3 regions of the Levilactobacillus yonginensis genome follow, and region 1 is predicted to be linked to each of the others. Evidence: predicted binding sites of a transcription regulator. Region 1 holds the regulator's gene; each other region holds the start of a gene.
The links. The regulator NrdR, encoded in region 1, represses ribonucleotide reductase genes. The targets are predictions, from matches to a motif close to ACACNATATATNGTGT.
Positions count from the first base shown of each region.

Region 2: AB3Y94_RS11805 (deoxynucleoside kinase) is a predicted target of NrdR. The motif match lies at 2,049-2,064, and genes of this name have one in related genera.
Region 3: nrdH (glutaredoxin-like protein NrdH) is a predicted target of NrdR. The motif match lies at 3,174-3,189, and genes of this name have one in related genera.

Region 1 covers NZ_OZ061549.1:712,471-716,772, reverse strand. The annotation lists gene mutM (bifunctional DNA-formamidopyrimidine glycosylase/DNA-(apurinic or apyrimidinic site) lyase) at 1-541, shown strand, start outside; gene coaE (dephospho-CoA kinase) at 534-1,163, shown strand; gene nrdR (transcriptional regulator NrdR) at 1,163-1,684, shown strand; gene AB3Y94_RS03520 (replication initiation and membrane attachment family protein) at 1,688-3,067, shown strand; gene dnaI (primosomal protein DnaI) at 3,071-3,997, shown strand.
Region 2 covers NZ_OZ061549.1:2,544,422-2,548,723, reverse strand. The annotation lists gene serS (serine--tRNA ligase) at 1-1,074, opposite strand, end outside; gene AB3Y94_RS11805 (deoxynucleoside kinase) at 1,360-1,992, opposite strand; gene AB3Y94_RS11800 (amino acid permease) at 2,227-3,738, opposite strand; lysine riboswitch at 3,858-4,039, opposite strand; gene AB3Y94_RS11795 (GNAT family N-acetyltransferase) at 4,100-4,302, opposite strand, start outside.
Region 3 covers NZ_OZ061549.1:1,017,755-1,022,056, forward strand. The annotation lists gene dnaX (DNA polymerase III subunit gamma/tau) at 1-1,377, opposite strand, end outside; RNA gene ffs (signal recognition particle sRNA small type) at 1,670-1,756, opposite strand; gene AB3Y94_RS05055 (nucleoside deaminase) at 1,936-2,427, opposite strand; gene AB3Y94_RS05060 (class I SAM-dependent methyltransferase) at 2,495-3,097, opposite strand; gene nrdH (glutaredoxin-like protein NrdH) at 3,297-3,524, shown strand; gene nrdE (class 1b ribonucleoside-diphosphate reductase subunit alpha) at 3,630-4,302, shown strand, end outside.

The DNA.
Region 1 (4,302 bases):
TACCGATACCCGGAAGTTTGGTCGGATGCGCCTAGTGCCGACTGGTACTGAGGAAACGGCTCTGCCATCGTTAGGCAAGTTAGGGCCAGAACCGACTGAGGACTCGTTAACGCTGGCTTACATGCAGACGATTTTTGGTAAGTCTCACAAAATTGTGAAACCATTTTTGCTGGATCAAACGAAAATTGCTGGTTTGGGCAATATTTATGCGGATGAAGTCCTCTGGTTATCCAAAATTAATCCATTGACGCCAGTCGATGAATTGACGAATGCACAATTGGAAACCTTACGGGAAAACATCATTCAAGAATTGGCCATGGCAATTCAGGGACACGGAACAACCGTGCATTCATTTTCGACCGCTTTTGGTGAGGCCGGTCAGTTTCAAAATCAGCTTCATGTTTATGGCCGAGAGGGCGAAGCCTGCGAACGTTGTGGAACTGAACTGGTTAAAATCAAGGTGGCTCAACGTGGTACGCACTACTGTCCACATTGCCAGCCACTGCCACCTGAAGCTTTAGAGGCGGTAACCGATGAGTGAAATCTGGGGGCTGACCGGTGGCATTGCGACGGGTAAATCGACGGTCAGTACCTGGTTACGTGAGGCAGGACTGCCGATTATTGATGCGGATGTGATTGCCCGCCAAGTGGTGGCACCTGGGACGCCAGGACTTAGTCGAATTGAACAGGCTTTTGGTGCTGAATTTATTCACGATGGTGCGTTGGACCGGCAGAAATTGGGCCAACTTGTCTTTCATGATCCCGAACAACTGCACCAACTAGAAAGCATCACGACGCCACGGATTCAAGCTGAGATTCAACGCCAATTGGCTGTCTATCGTGCGGCTAAGGCGCCTGTTGTCGTGATTGATGCCCCGACCCTTTTTGAGGTGGGTTACTTGGTAGACCTCGTCGACCATATTCTAGTGGTAGCTACGGACTCAGTCACACAACAGCAACGGTTAATGGCTAGGAATCACCTCTCTGCAGTGGATGCTCAGGCCCGTATGGCGCGACAATGGCCCATTGAGGAAAAGATTGCCCGCGCTACCGTTGTTATTGATAACGGGGGAACGATTGCCCAAACGTTACAACAAGTGGTAAAATGGCTTGACACGAACAATTTTGGAAAAAGTCAACAAATTAAACGAGGTGACCAATAATGCAGTGTCCGCACTGTCATCATAATGGATCGCGGGTCGTCGATAGCCGGCCCACAGACGACGGACGAGTTATTCGCCGGCGCCGGGAGTGTGAGAGCTGCGGCTTTCGTTTCACGACGTTTGAACGGGTCGAAGTGACGCCGTTGTTGGTGATCAAGAAGAATGGGACTCGTGAAGAGTTCAACCGCGAAAAGATTTTGCGAGGGATTATTCGTTCAGCAGAAAAGCGACCAGTCGGCATGGACGTTATGACGAACGTTGTCGATGAGGTTGAAAACAAGATTCGGGCGCTGGGCGTCAACGAAATTTCAAGTCAGTTAATCGGGGAATATGTGATGAACCGGTTAGTGGATGTCGATGAGATTGCCTATATCCGATTTGCTAGTGTCTATCGGCAATTCAAGGATACTGGTGTCTTCTTTAATGAATTAAAGGACATGCTAGACAAGGATAAGATTAAAGCGACTAAAGAAAAGGATTCAAGTAAAAAACGAACGAACCACCAAAGTGAGGCGAAATAAGGCATGGAGGATTCCTGGCACCAGTTGCAACCAAAGACCGGCTTTTTGGTTCGGTTGGCAGACCGGTTGACCGATCAAAGTTGGCAAACTTTGACGCAGCTTTACCAGCCGATTATTGGACCGAGTGCCGCGGGGCTCTACTCGGCCCTTTTTTGGCTCCCTGAACGGTCTAATTATAAGCGACATGCCACGATTTTAGGCTTACTCGGGATGGACCTGGCAAATTTTTATCAGGCACGATTGCGGTTGGAAGCGACCGGACTCTTGGTGACAACTTACAAGACGCGTGATGAACTGACGAGTTTTACCTACGAGTTGCACGCGCCCTTGTTACCAGTGGACTTTTTCAAGGATGATCTTCTCAGTGTGCAGCTTTTAGGGGTTGTGGGTGAAGAGTTGTATCGCACGCTCGTTACCAATACGACGTCTAAACCGCTGCCAGCTAATGATGAGCAAGACATCACCAAAAACTTTTTGGATGTTTTTCATGTCGACGGACAGGAACTCAGTCGCTTGCCGGCTGCAATTACGGCTACTCGAGAAACACTACCGACGAGCAGTGCGGCTCCGGCAATTTTACCCACGCAGGATGAGGATTTTGATTTCAAACTCTTAGGTGAAATTCTAGAACATTCATTCATCGAAACCCAGGCATTGCGCGGACAACGTCAGTTACTTTTGACTGAGCATGCCACCTATGGCCTGGACGAGGTTACAATGGCCCGTTACGTCGGAGAGGCAACGGATCTGGCTACCAATCAATTTAATGCCGAACAGTTTAAACGGATTATTGCTCAGCACTTTGGGCAGCAGCATCGAGGGGTGACGGCAGCTGCTATGGGCACTCAGGCCACGCCGGCAGCTCAGCCAGCGAGTCAGGTATCCCGGGCAAACTCTGCCGAACAGGCTTTACTCCAGGTTGCTAGCAAGACAGCACCCGCAGTCTTTTTGCAGGCCATCAAGCAAAAGAACGGGGGGTATGTCACGGATGGGGAACAACGGATCGTTCGTGATTTAGTCAGCCGACAGTTGTTCCCAGAAGCCGTCTTGAATTTAATGATTTACCACGTCTTGGTAGACGAGGACCGGCCAACCCTGAACAAGAATCTACTGGATACGATTGCGAATGATTGGAGTCGGTCTAAGATTACGACGCCGCAGTTGGCGATTCAGAAGATTCGTGAACGACAGCAGGCCGCACGTAAGCCACGCCAATCCCGGCCCCGGCAGTCAACCGTTAAGGAGACTTTGCCGGATTGGGCTAAGAAACCCGCCGCAAATGAAGAGACGGCAACGGCGAAGCTGACGCCGGAACAGCAAACCCAATTACAGGCACGAATCGCAAAACTCAAAGATCGTAACGCACAAGGGAAGGAGGAATAAGCGATGGAGGATCTCAGTAAAACCATGCAACAATTGATGAATTCTCGTCATTTGAACGACAACTATCGGCAATTGATGGCTAAGGTCTACGACGACCCTAAGGTGACAGCCTTTTATCAGGCCCACAAGGAAGAATTAACTGAGGACGTTCTGACCCGGTCCGCTGCTAAACTCTATGAATTCGTTTCGGAACGTGAAAAATTGGCTAAGGGTGGGACCACTTTTGCAACTGGTTATGAACCGCAGTTAATTGTCTCCAATCATTTGATCGATGTGGCCTATGTTCCAACGGCGGCGACACAAGAAAAGCAAGCCCAGCAACAGCTTCGTCAGCGAGTGAAGTCGATTGCCATGCCTAAGAGTATTCGTGAGGCAAGTCTAGATAATTTTGACCAGGATTCTGATCGCGCGGAGGCTTTAATGGCCGCATTAGATTTTGTGGATGCCTATGAAGCCAGTCCGAAACGGCGACACCAGGCACTTTATTTAGCTGGTAGTTTTGGCGTTGGAAAGACGTATTTGCTGGCCGCCGTTGCCAATCAATTAGCGGCTGATGGATTTTCCACCACGTTAGTTCATTTCCCTAGCTTTGCGGTGGAGATGAAGAATGCCATCGCCCAGAATGGGGTAGCAGACAAGCTAGATGCTTTGAAGCGGGCCCCTATCTTGATGGTTGATGATATTGGGGCGGACGCTATGTCGGCCTGGGTTCGCGATGATGTCTTAGGCGTTATCCTGGAATATCGGATGCAGGAGGAGCTGCCAACCTTTTTCAGCTCGAATTTTTCGATGGCTCAGTTAGAGAAAGAGCATCTAAGAATTTCGACGCGAGGGGACGATGAACCCTTGAAAGCGCAGCGTTTGATGCAGCGAATTCGGTTCTTAGCACGAGAAATCACAATGGTGGGAGTTAACCGCCGACCACAATAAATTCCGTTATATCGGGGATGAACTTACCTTGTGCTAAAACCATGGTGCCGTAATGGTTTGCCATTGTGAACGAATGGTTAATTAAAAATTTTCACAATTTATTTTAATATTGTCCTTGACAATAATTCTAGAATGGTGTTTACTGTATGTATTGAAGCGGTGATGAGAAACACAATAACCACTTAGCACTCACAGGAAGAGTTGGTCTTGCTTGGAAGCCGGCTCGTGTGCTGATGATTATTACCATTCTCTAGCTATCGGGAGGAAATTTCCGGTCGGGTCGTTCCGTTATTAACGAGTTGAGT
Region 2 (4,302 bases), 1.8 Mb from region 1:
GAAGTCCGTCGTGTTAGAACAGCTTGAAATTTCTCGGTACGTGTTTTGTTCTGGGAACCAAACTTCTAGGTCATTGGTCTTAGCGGCCGTAAAACTCATGTCGCTGGTGGTCAACGTAATCACGTGGTAAGCCAAGCCTAACTTTTGTAGCAGGTCTTCGGCATGCTTCGTCAAGTGTTCCAATTCATCCCAAGAATTCTCTGGCTTACAGAACTTCACCATTTCAACTTTATTGAATTGATGTAACCGGATTAATCCCCGGGTATCACGACCAGCACTCCCAGCTTCAGAACGGAAAGCAGGTGTTAAAGCGGTGAACCAGACTGGCAAGTCTTCTTCTGGAATAACTTCGTCTCGGTAATAGTTGACCAACGGCACCTCGGCCGTTGGAATCAGGGTCATTTCTTCGTCACGTAACTGGTAAACATCTTCCTTAAACTTAGGGAATTGACCAGTCCCGTACATGGAGTCATCGTTCACGATGTATGGTGGCAAGACTTCTTTGAAGCCAGCTTCCGTGTTTTGATCCAAGAAGAAGTTGTAGACGGCCCGTTCCAACCGAGCACCTAAGCCCAAGTAGTACAGGTACCGGCTACCAGAAACCTTAGCCCCGGCTTCAAAGTCCAGAATACCGAGGTCTTCCCCGATTTCATAATGGGCTTTGGCAGTGAAGTCCATGTTGGGCTTTTCACCCCAGCGGCGAAGTTCAACGCTACCGTCTTCCGTCAAGCCAACGGGAACGTTGTCGTCAGGAATGTTGGGCAAATGAGCTGCAGCATCGTGAACTTGGTTCTTTAATTCATCCAAGTCGTTGTCGATTTCCTTGATGTCGGCGCTAACCTGGCGCATTTCAGTAATTTTGTCGTCAGCATCTTGCTTATTACGCTTCAACTGAGAAATCTCGTCAGAAACGGTGTTCCGTTGGGCCTTCATGGTTTCACTCTTAACAATGAGTGAACGCCGCTTTTCGTCTAAGGCCAGTAAGTCGTCGATCTCAGCGGGATCAACGCCACGGGTGGCTAACTTTTCCTTGATAAAATCTGGTTCCGTACGAATCAACTTTAAATCTAACATTTGATTAGCTCCTCTCAATTTCGCGGATAGTACGCAAAAAAGGCCTCCGTCACATGGGACGAAGACCTTCGCGGTACCACCCAAGTTCATGGCTGGTCTCCCAGTCATACCCTTGAACATGATAACGGTCTGCACCGTGCGGAATTACCCGCCCACTTTAGTTAGTGCTGGAATTTTCGACGTTGCGGTTTACAGCTTTCCCCGCTTCTCTGGCCGTCTACTTGATAGGCACCACGTGTTTTTGATTAATCACATCATAACGTATTTTAATCGCAGAAGCAATGATTAAAGCGACGCAATCTTTTCGTCGATCAAACGAAGAACCTCTTTACGAGCTGCTGCATCTTCAACGAAGTCCAGTTGATCACCATCAATTTGCATTTTTGGTGACTTGTCGTAACCGTTGTACCAGTTCACATAACGTTGATCAAGTTGTTGATAGTATTCGTACAAACTAGGATCATTGGCAACTTGTTCGTAAGAACGACCACGCTTCTTGATCCGTTCCAACATTGTTTCAAACGAAATGTTGATGTGAATCAAAAGGTCCGGATTCTTCTTGTGCGTGGCGTCTGGCAATTCTTGCATCATATTAGCCAGTAACGAGTCATAAATATCAACTTCTGTCGTGGTGGCCCGCCCTAAATCGGCGTTCAAATGAAAGAGCAAGGAATCTTCAAAGATCGACCGATCCAAGACACTCTCATCGTCAGCGTTGGCAGCCTTAATGCTATCCAACCGCTTGTTTAAAAAGTAGATTTGCAATAAGAATGCATACTTTTGGGGGTTCTGGTAGAACAACGGCAAAATCTTGTTGTCATCCACTGATTCATAAAATGCTGGTTTGTTTAAATGTTCGGCTAGCAACGTGGTCAAACTCGTTTTGCCGGCTCCGATAGTTCCCGATAGTACAAGCATGCAATTCTCTCCTTTAATGACTGGCGCACCGGGCTTTTTCCCCGGCCAAAATTTCAACACCACATATTGTACCAACCTCAAGTATAAAAGACAATATGTCGTGGTGAATTTACCCGTGTCGATTTAACCAAAGTGGCTAATTTACCGACAAGAAACGGCGACTAGTTAGGTTTTTACCCGGGCTAGTCGCCGTTTCATTATTTATTTAATTTCAATTGCCCACACAATCTCAAATTAATCGTTGGCTGCAGCTTCGGCCTTAACTTCCTTCAACGTCCCATCCTTGTGAACTGGGGAAACGTCGACTTCACTCAATGGAATCAGCTTAGTGTGCTTCTTGATCTTGTACCCAACGTAGAGGATCAAGACTAATGGCACACTGATGTAAGTAACCAATACTTGTTCCCAGTTTCCAGAGAAGAAGGATTGTGGATCTTGACCCACAATAACGGCCACACAGAGTACCAAGGCTAGAATGGGACCCACTGGGAACCACTTAGCATGGTAGCCTAATTCGCTCAATTGATGACCTTGCTTGATGAAGGCCCGACGGAACCGGTAATGTGACAAAGCAATCCCGAACCAAGCGATGAACCCAGTCAACCCACTTGCGGCAACTAACCACATGTAGATTTGTGGACCGGCGATACTACTGATAAACGTCAATGCAGCGATAAACGTCGTTGCAAACAATGCTGGGTAAGGAATCCCGTTGTGACCCGTCCGTTCGAAGAAACTTGGGGCATAACCTTCCTTAGACAGGGAGTACAGCATCCGAGTGGAAGCATACATCCCTGAGTTAGCAGCAGAGATAACGGCAGTCAAGATAACCGCGTTCATGACACTGGCAGCGGCGGCTAAACCGGCCCGCTTGAAAACCAACGTGAATGGACTAATAGCGATATCCGTTGCAGAAGAACCTAACAAATCATGACTCGTGTATGGTAAGACAGCGGCGATAACAAAGATAGCAAGAATATAGAATAAAATGATCCGCCAGAAAACAGAATTGATTGCCTTAGGAACACTGTGAGCAGGGTCTTCAGATTCACCAGCCGTGATACCAACTAATTCAGTACCTTGGAATGAGAATCCGGCAACCACGAACACACTCAGAATTGCTGGGAAGCCGCCAACGAATGGGGCCTTCTTGTAAGTGAAGTTTTCTAAGCCGGTAGCGTGACCACCCATGATACCAAAGATGGTTAAAATCCCAACGGCTAAGAAGATGAAGATAGTGACAACCTTGATCAACGACATCCAGAACTCCGTTTCACCAAAGGCTTGAACGGAAAAGGCATTGATTGTAAAGACTAGTACCAACGCAATCGCACTCCAGATCCAGCCGGGAATTCCAGGTAACCAGAACTTCATAACTAAAGCGGCAGTCGAAATATCAACGGCAACGGTGATGGCCCAATTGAACCAGTAGTTCCACCCCATGGCGAACCCCAAGGCTGGATCAACGTACTTAGCGGAGTATGCGGCGAACGACCCTGAAATCGGCATGTTCGTAGCCATTTCCCCTAAACTAGTCATCAAGAAGTATACCATCAATCCCATGGCAACATACGCAACTAACGCACCACCAGGCCCGGCAGTCGAAATTGCCGACCCACTTGCGACGAATAATCCTGTACCGATACAACCACCTAACGCAATCATTGAAACGTGACGCGTCTTGAGTCCCCGCTTAACCTGATCTGAGGCCTCACTAGTTGTTGCGTTTGTCATGCTTTGTTCCATAAATGTTTCCTCCTTCTTTTTATAGAAGGACTTCCTCGAAACGACCTAGTGAACGAAAAAATCCCTTCCGCAGAAAAGCTTAGCGAAAGAGATTGGAAAGTTCATTATTCCAAGTCAATATCGTTGAAAGCGCCCCGCAACCCATATTTGGCTGCGACAGTCCCTGATCTGTTAAACCAGGACCCAACCTGTCAGCTATGTCCTCACTGACAAGTTTCGGCGACCGCCCCTTTAACTTTCCCTCTGCGATGTGACCCATCTCAGGAAAGCGACTCTTGTTGGTCGCGCCTCTTCTATTCGATACTTTGTAGTATACTCATCCACCCTGAACATTGCAAGATTAAATTGCGATTAGAGTCAATTAATTTGTCGAATCCGTGGTGACCAACCGGTATAAAGCCTGTGGGACGGGCGTTAAACTCATACCAGAAATGGCCATAAAATGTTCGTCCAAAGTTTGGAAACCTAATTTTTCTAATACTCGGCGGGACCGCCGATTCTCCACTAAGCTAGTTGCCCAGACCTGAATGCCACCTGGCAAGCCTGCTAGCAACGCTCGCAACG
Region 3 (4,302 bases), 310 kb from region 1:
CTGGTTCAGCTTTTCTCGCGTAGCACTCCCTAAGACGGGATAAATTTTGGCTAAGTTAACTTCCTTAGCCGGTGCAGACTTGTTGACCCGGGGGTTAGCCGGAGCGGCCACCTTAGTCGGTACTGGTGCTTGCTCGAGATGCTTGACCGCAGAACGCAACTGATCAATTTCATGTTGTAGCTCTGCCACTGCTGGCGTTTCTCGCGCCTCGGTGGTTGCGGGCGTCGGTGTGTCAGGCGCGGCCGCATTGGGCATCACAACGGTCGATGTTGCAACCGGCGTCCCCGGTTGCCGACCAATTTCAGCCAGCTTAATCGTCAAAATTTCTAAATAAACATCTGGATGGGTCGTAAACCGCATCTGTTGTTGAATCGCGTTCAGCTCATTGATCATGGCGTACATGGTCTGGGCCGGCGTCTTTTCCGCTAACGCTTTAAAGTCATCGCTAACGCTACCCATCTCTGCTTCTTCGACCAATTGTGGTGCCTGCTGGTACAGCAGTAAGTCACGGGCGTAGCCAATCACGTCTTCCGTAAAGCGCTCAGCATCTTTGCCCGCTTCCAGCACAGACTGTAAGGTTGCTAACCCTGCTTTTGTATCCCCGGCAAGCACCTGTTGGACGTAGGTAGCCAAGAGCTCATGGGTGACACTTCCCGTGACGAGGAGGGCATTATCCAGTGTGATCTCGTTGTCACCAAAGGACAAAGCTTGATCCAGGATACTCAAGGCATCCCGCATACCACCTTCAGCCGCTTTTGCAATAACCTTAACTGCCTGGTCGTCGTAAGTCACATCCTTTTGTTTCAGGATGTAGATCATTCGGTCGTAACTATCGCTCGCCGCAATTCGCTTGAAATCAAACCGTTGTGTTCGAGAAATAATCGTCGCCGGAATCTTGTGTGGCTCCGTCGTCGCCAAAATAAAGATGACGTTAGCCGGTGGCTCTTCCAAAGTCTTCAGTAAGGCATTGAACGCACCAGTCGACAACATGTGGACTTCATCGATAATGTATACCTTGTAGTCCGCCACCGTTGGCGCATATTTCACTTTATCCCGAATGTCACGAATTTCTTCAACCCCATTGTTAGACGCCGCATCGATCTCAATGACGTCGTTTAGAGTCCCTTCGGTAATTGCCCGACACGTCTCACATTCGTTACAAGGTTCACCATCAGTTTGGTGGTGACAGTTGATGGCTTTGGCAAAAATTTTAGCCGCTGAAGTCTTCCCAGTCCCACGAGGACCGGCAAAGAGGTAGGCGTGACTGATCTGATTTGTGGTAATCGCGTTCTTAAGCGTTCGGGTAATCACTTCTTGCCCAATCATGTCGTCAAATCTTTGGGGCCGCCAGACCCGATAAAGTGCTTGATAAGCCATGCAATCCGTTCCCTTCCGTGAGGTTAAAATCATTTATTTAAGAGGCACATTTTTCAAAATTCACTGTTAACAATTATAGCCTTTTTCGTGGGTCCTCGCCACGGATTGACCGCAAGTATTTTGGGAATCTCCCGCACTTCCGGGCCAACCACTGCTGGAGCTCAAACCGTATCCGCTACCACAATAAAATATTTTTTCTTCCATATAAGTAGTTTCACTGGTAAATAGCTGAGTACCCAAAATTAGACACAAAAAAACTCCCAGTCCACGGACTAGGAGTTGGAATTAGCTCATAAACTTGAAGCACAAAGCGAAACGAACTTAGTGCTGCTTCCTTCCGGACCTGACACGATTCGTAAGCCCACCCTTGCTCCAAGGCCTTAACGGCAAATACTAGTGTATCATGATTTGGGGGGAGTGTCTAGGATGTTATTAAAGAGTGGTCGGTGAGACGCTTAGCTGATGAGCATTAACATCGTAAAAATGAGAATCCCGAACTTGGATTCGTATTTTTACGGGGTTGCCGCACCAACCACGTTTCGGCCGCCGCAGTCCACCTTACTTTTCAACTTGCTGGGACCGCTGCGCCGCCTTCCGAGCCTTTTTAGCCGCCTTTTGTCGCCTACGCGCTGCCTGGAAGAAATTTACCATGCGCTCGCCAGCACTCTTAGCCATCAAGCCTTCGTACACCGTCACCCGGTGATTCAGCCGGCTGTCTGTCAGCGTTTCGTAAAGGCTGTCGACCGCCCCCGCCTTAGGGTCTCTAGCGCCATAGTAGACCACTGGAATTCGTGAATTAATGATGGCCCCACTACACATGAGACACGGTTCAATCGTCACGTATAATTGGCAATCCTCCAATCGCCAACTGTGCAACGTGGCACAGGCCTCCTCAATCGCGCGGACTTCCGCGTGCAAGGTCGCATCGTTCCCATGTTCCCTAAGATTATGGCCGCGTCCCACAATTTGATCACCGTGAACAATGACCGCACCGATAGGAACTTCACCAATCAGGCCAGCCTGGTCAGCTTCAAACAACGCTTCCTCCATGTAGTGACGTTCCGTTGGGCTGTAACTGACTTGTCGCACGCGGACCATCTCCTTTCATTGCCGCCAGTTAATTCATTGTGCTTTCTAAGATGTAATAGCCTTTATCTTTCTTGATGATGGCACAATTACCAAACGTCTCCTTCATCGTCTTCTCAGCTGATGGTGCCCCCTGCTTCTTTTGAAGAACAACGGTCAACGTCCCCCCTGGCAGCAGGTGCTCCTTGGCTCCCGTCAGCATCGCTGTAACCACCTTTTTCCCAGCCCGGACCGGTGGGTTAGTAAGGATAGCTGCGTAACGCTCCGTGACGTCCGCATAGATATCTGACGTCTTGATTTCAACATTTTCGATTTGGTTAGCCACCGCATTTTGACGAGCCAGTGCTAATGCCAACTCATTCACATCGACCATTGTCACCTGTCGTTCAGGCCACTTCTTAGCCAATGCTAGACCGATAGGACCGTATCCTGTCCCCAAGTCAAGCCAGGGGCCAGCCGGCGTCTGGTCGGCATTGAAGGCCGCTAATAACGCCCGTGAGCCGTAGTCCACACGATTTTTTGAGAAGACACCGTTGTCGGTGGTAAACAACAATTCGTTGCCTAAGAGGGTAAACGGCCAATGATGTTCTTCGTGTAAAACGTCTGGATTTTGTGTATAATAATGATTAGTCAATATTTCCGCCACCTTTTAGACCTATTTTACCGTAGAAAACGGGTCGAGGCCAAACAAAATAAATTTAGCAGCTCAGACACCACATTTAGTAGTTATTGTATGTTCCAACTACCAAATATGGTGTCTTTTTTGATTGTATTTTTCCATATCTGGTGTACACTGAACACATTGATAATGAAATTTAGAGGATGTGGCAACAATGAAAGTAACGATTTACTCAAAGAACAATTGCATGCAGTGCAAGATGACAAAGCGTTTTCTCAGCGAACACAACGTGGAATTCGAAGAACGCAATATTAACCAGAATCCAGAATATGTGACTTATCTAAAAGAAAAAGGTTTCCAGGCGGTTCCCGTAATTGAAGCACCCGGTCACCCAGCCTTTTATGGCTTCCGACCTGATCAATTAACCCAAATCGCGGGCTAATTTAAGTTCGGCACTAACCCGTCTTGGCGACGTCGTGTCTGTTCACGGTGGCGCTTTTTTGTTTGATTTTTCGCACCTTATTGAGAGAAAGAAGAGTTGATTAGCATGAGCCTAAAGGACTTAAAGAACGTCACGTATTATGATTTAAACAACGAGATCAACATCCCCGTCAACGGCCAGATTCCGTTAAACAAGGATCAGGAAGCACTCCAGGCCTTCATTGAAGAAAACGTCGAACCCAATACTAAAAAGTTTGCATCATTGAGCGACCGCTTCGACTACTTAATTAGCAACAATTACGTCGAAAAGCACGTCATTGATCAGTATGACTTCAGTTTTATTGAAGACCTGTACGCCTTTCTGCGTGGTCAAAACTTTCACTTTAAATCCTTTATGGCGGCGTACAAGTTCTATGCCCAGTACGCACTGAAGACCGACGACAACGACTTTTACTTAGAGAACTTTATCGATCGGGTTGCCATGAACGCCTTAGACTTCGCCGATGGTGACGAACAATTGGCGCACGACCTGGCCGACGAAATCATTCATCAGCGGTACCAACCCGCTACCCCCAGCTTTTTGAACGCGGGCCGTTCACGTCGAGGTGAATTAGTCTCCTGTTTCTTGATCCAATCGACTGACGATATGAATACCATTGGCCGGACCATCAATTCCGCCCTACAACTTTCCCGTATCGGTGGTGGGGTCGGCATCAGTCTCTCCAACTTACGGGGCGCCGGTGACCCAATCAAACACATTGAGGGGGCTGCCTCCGGGG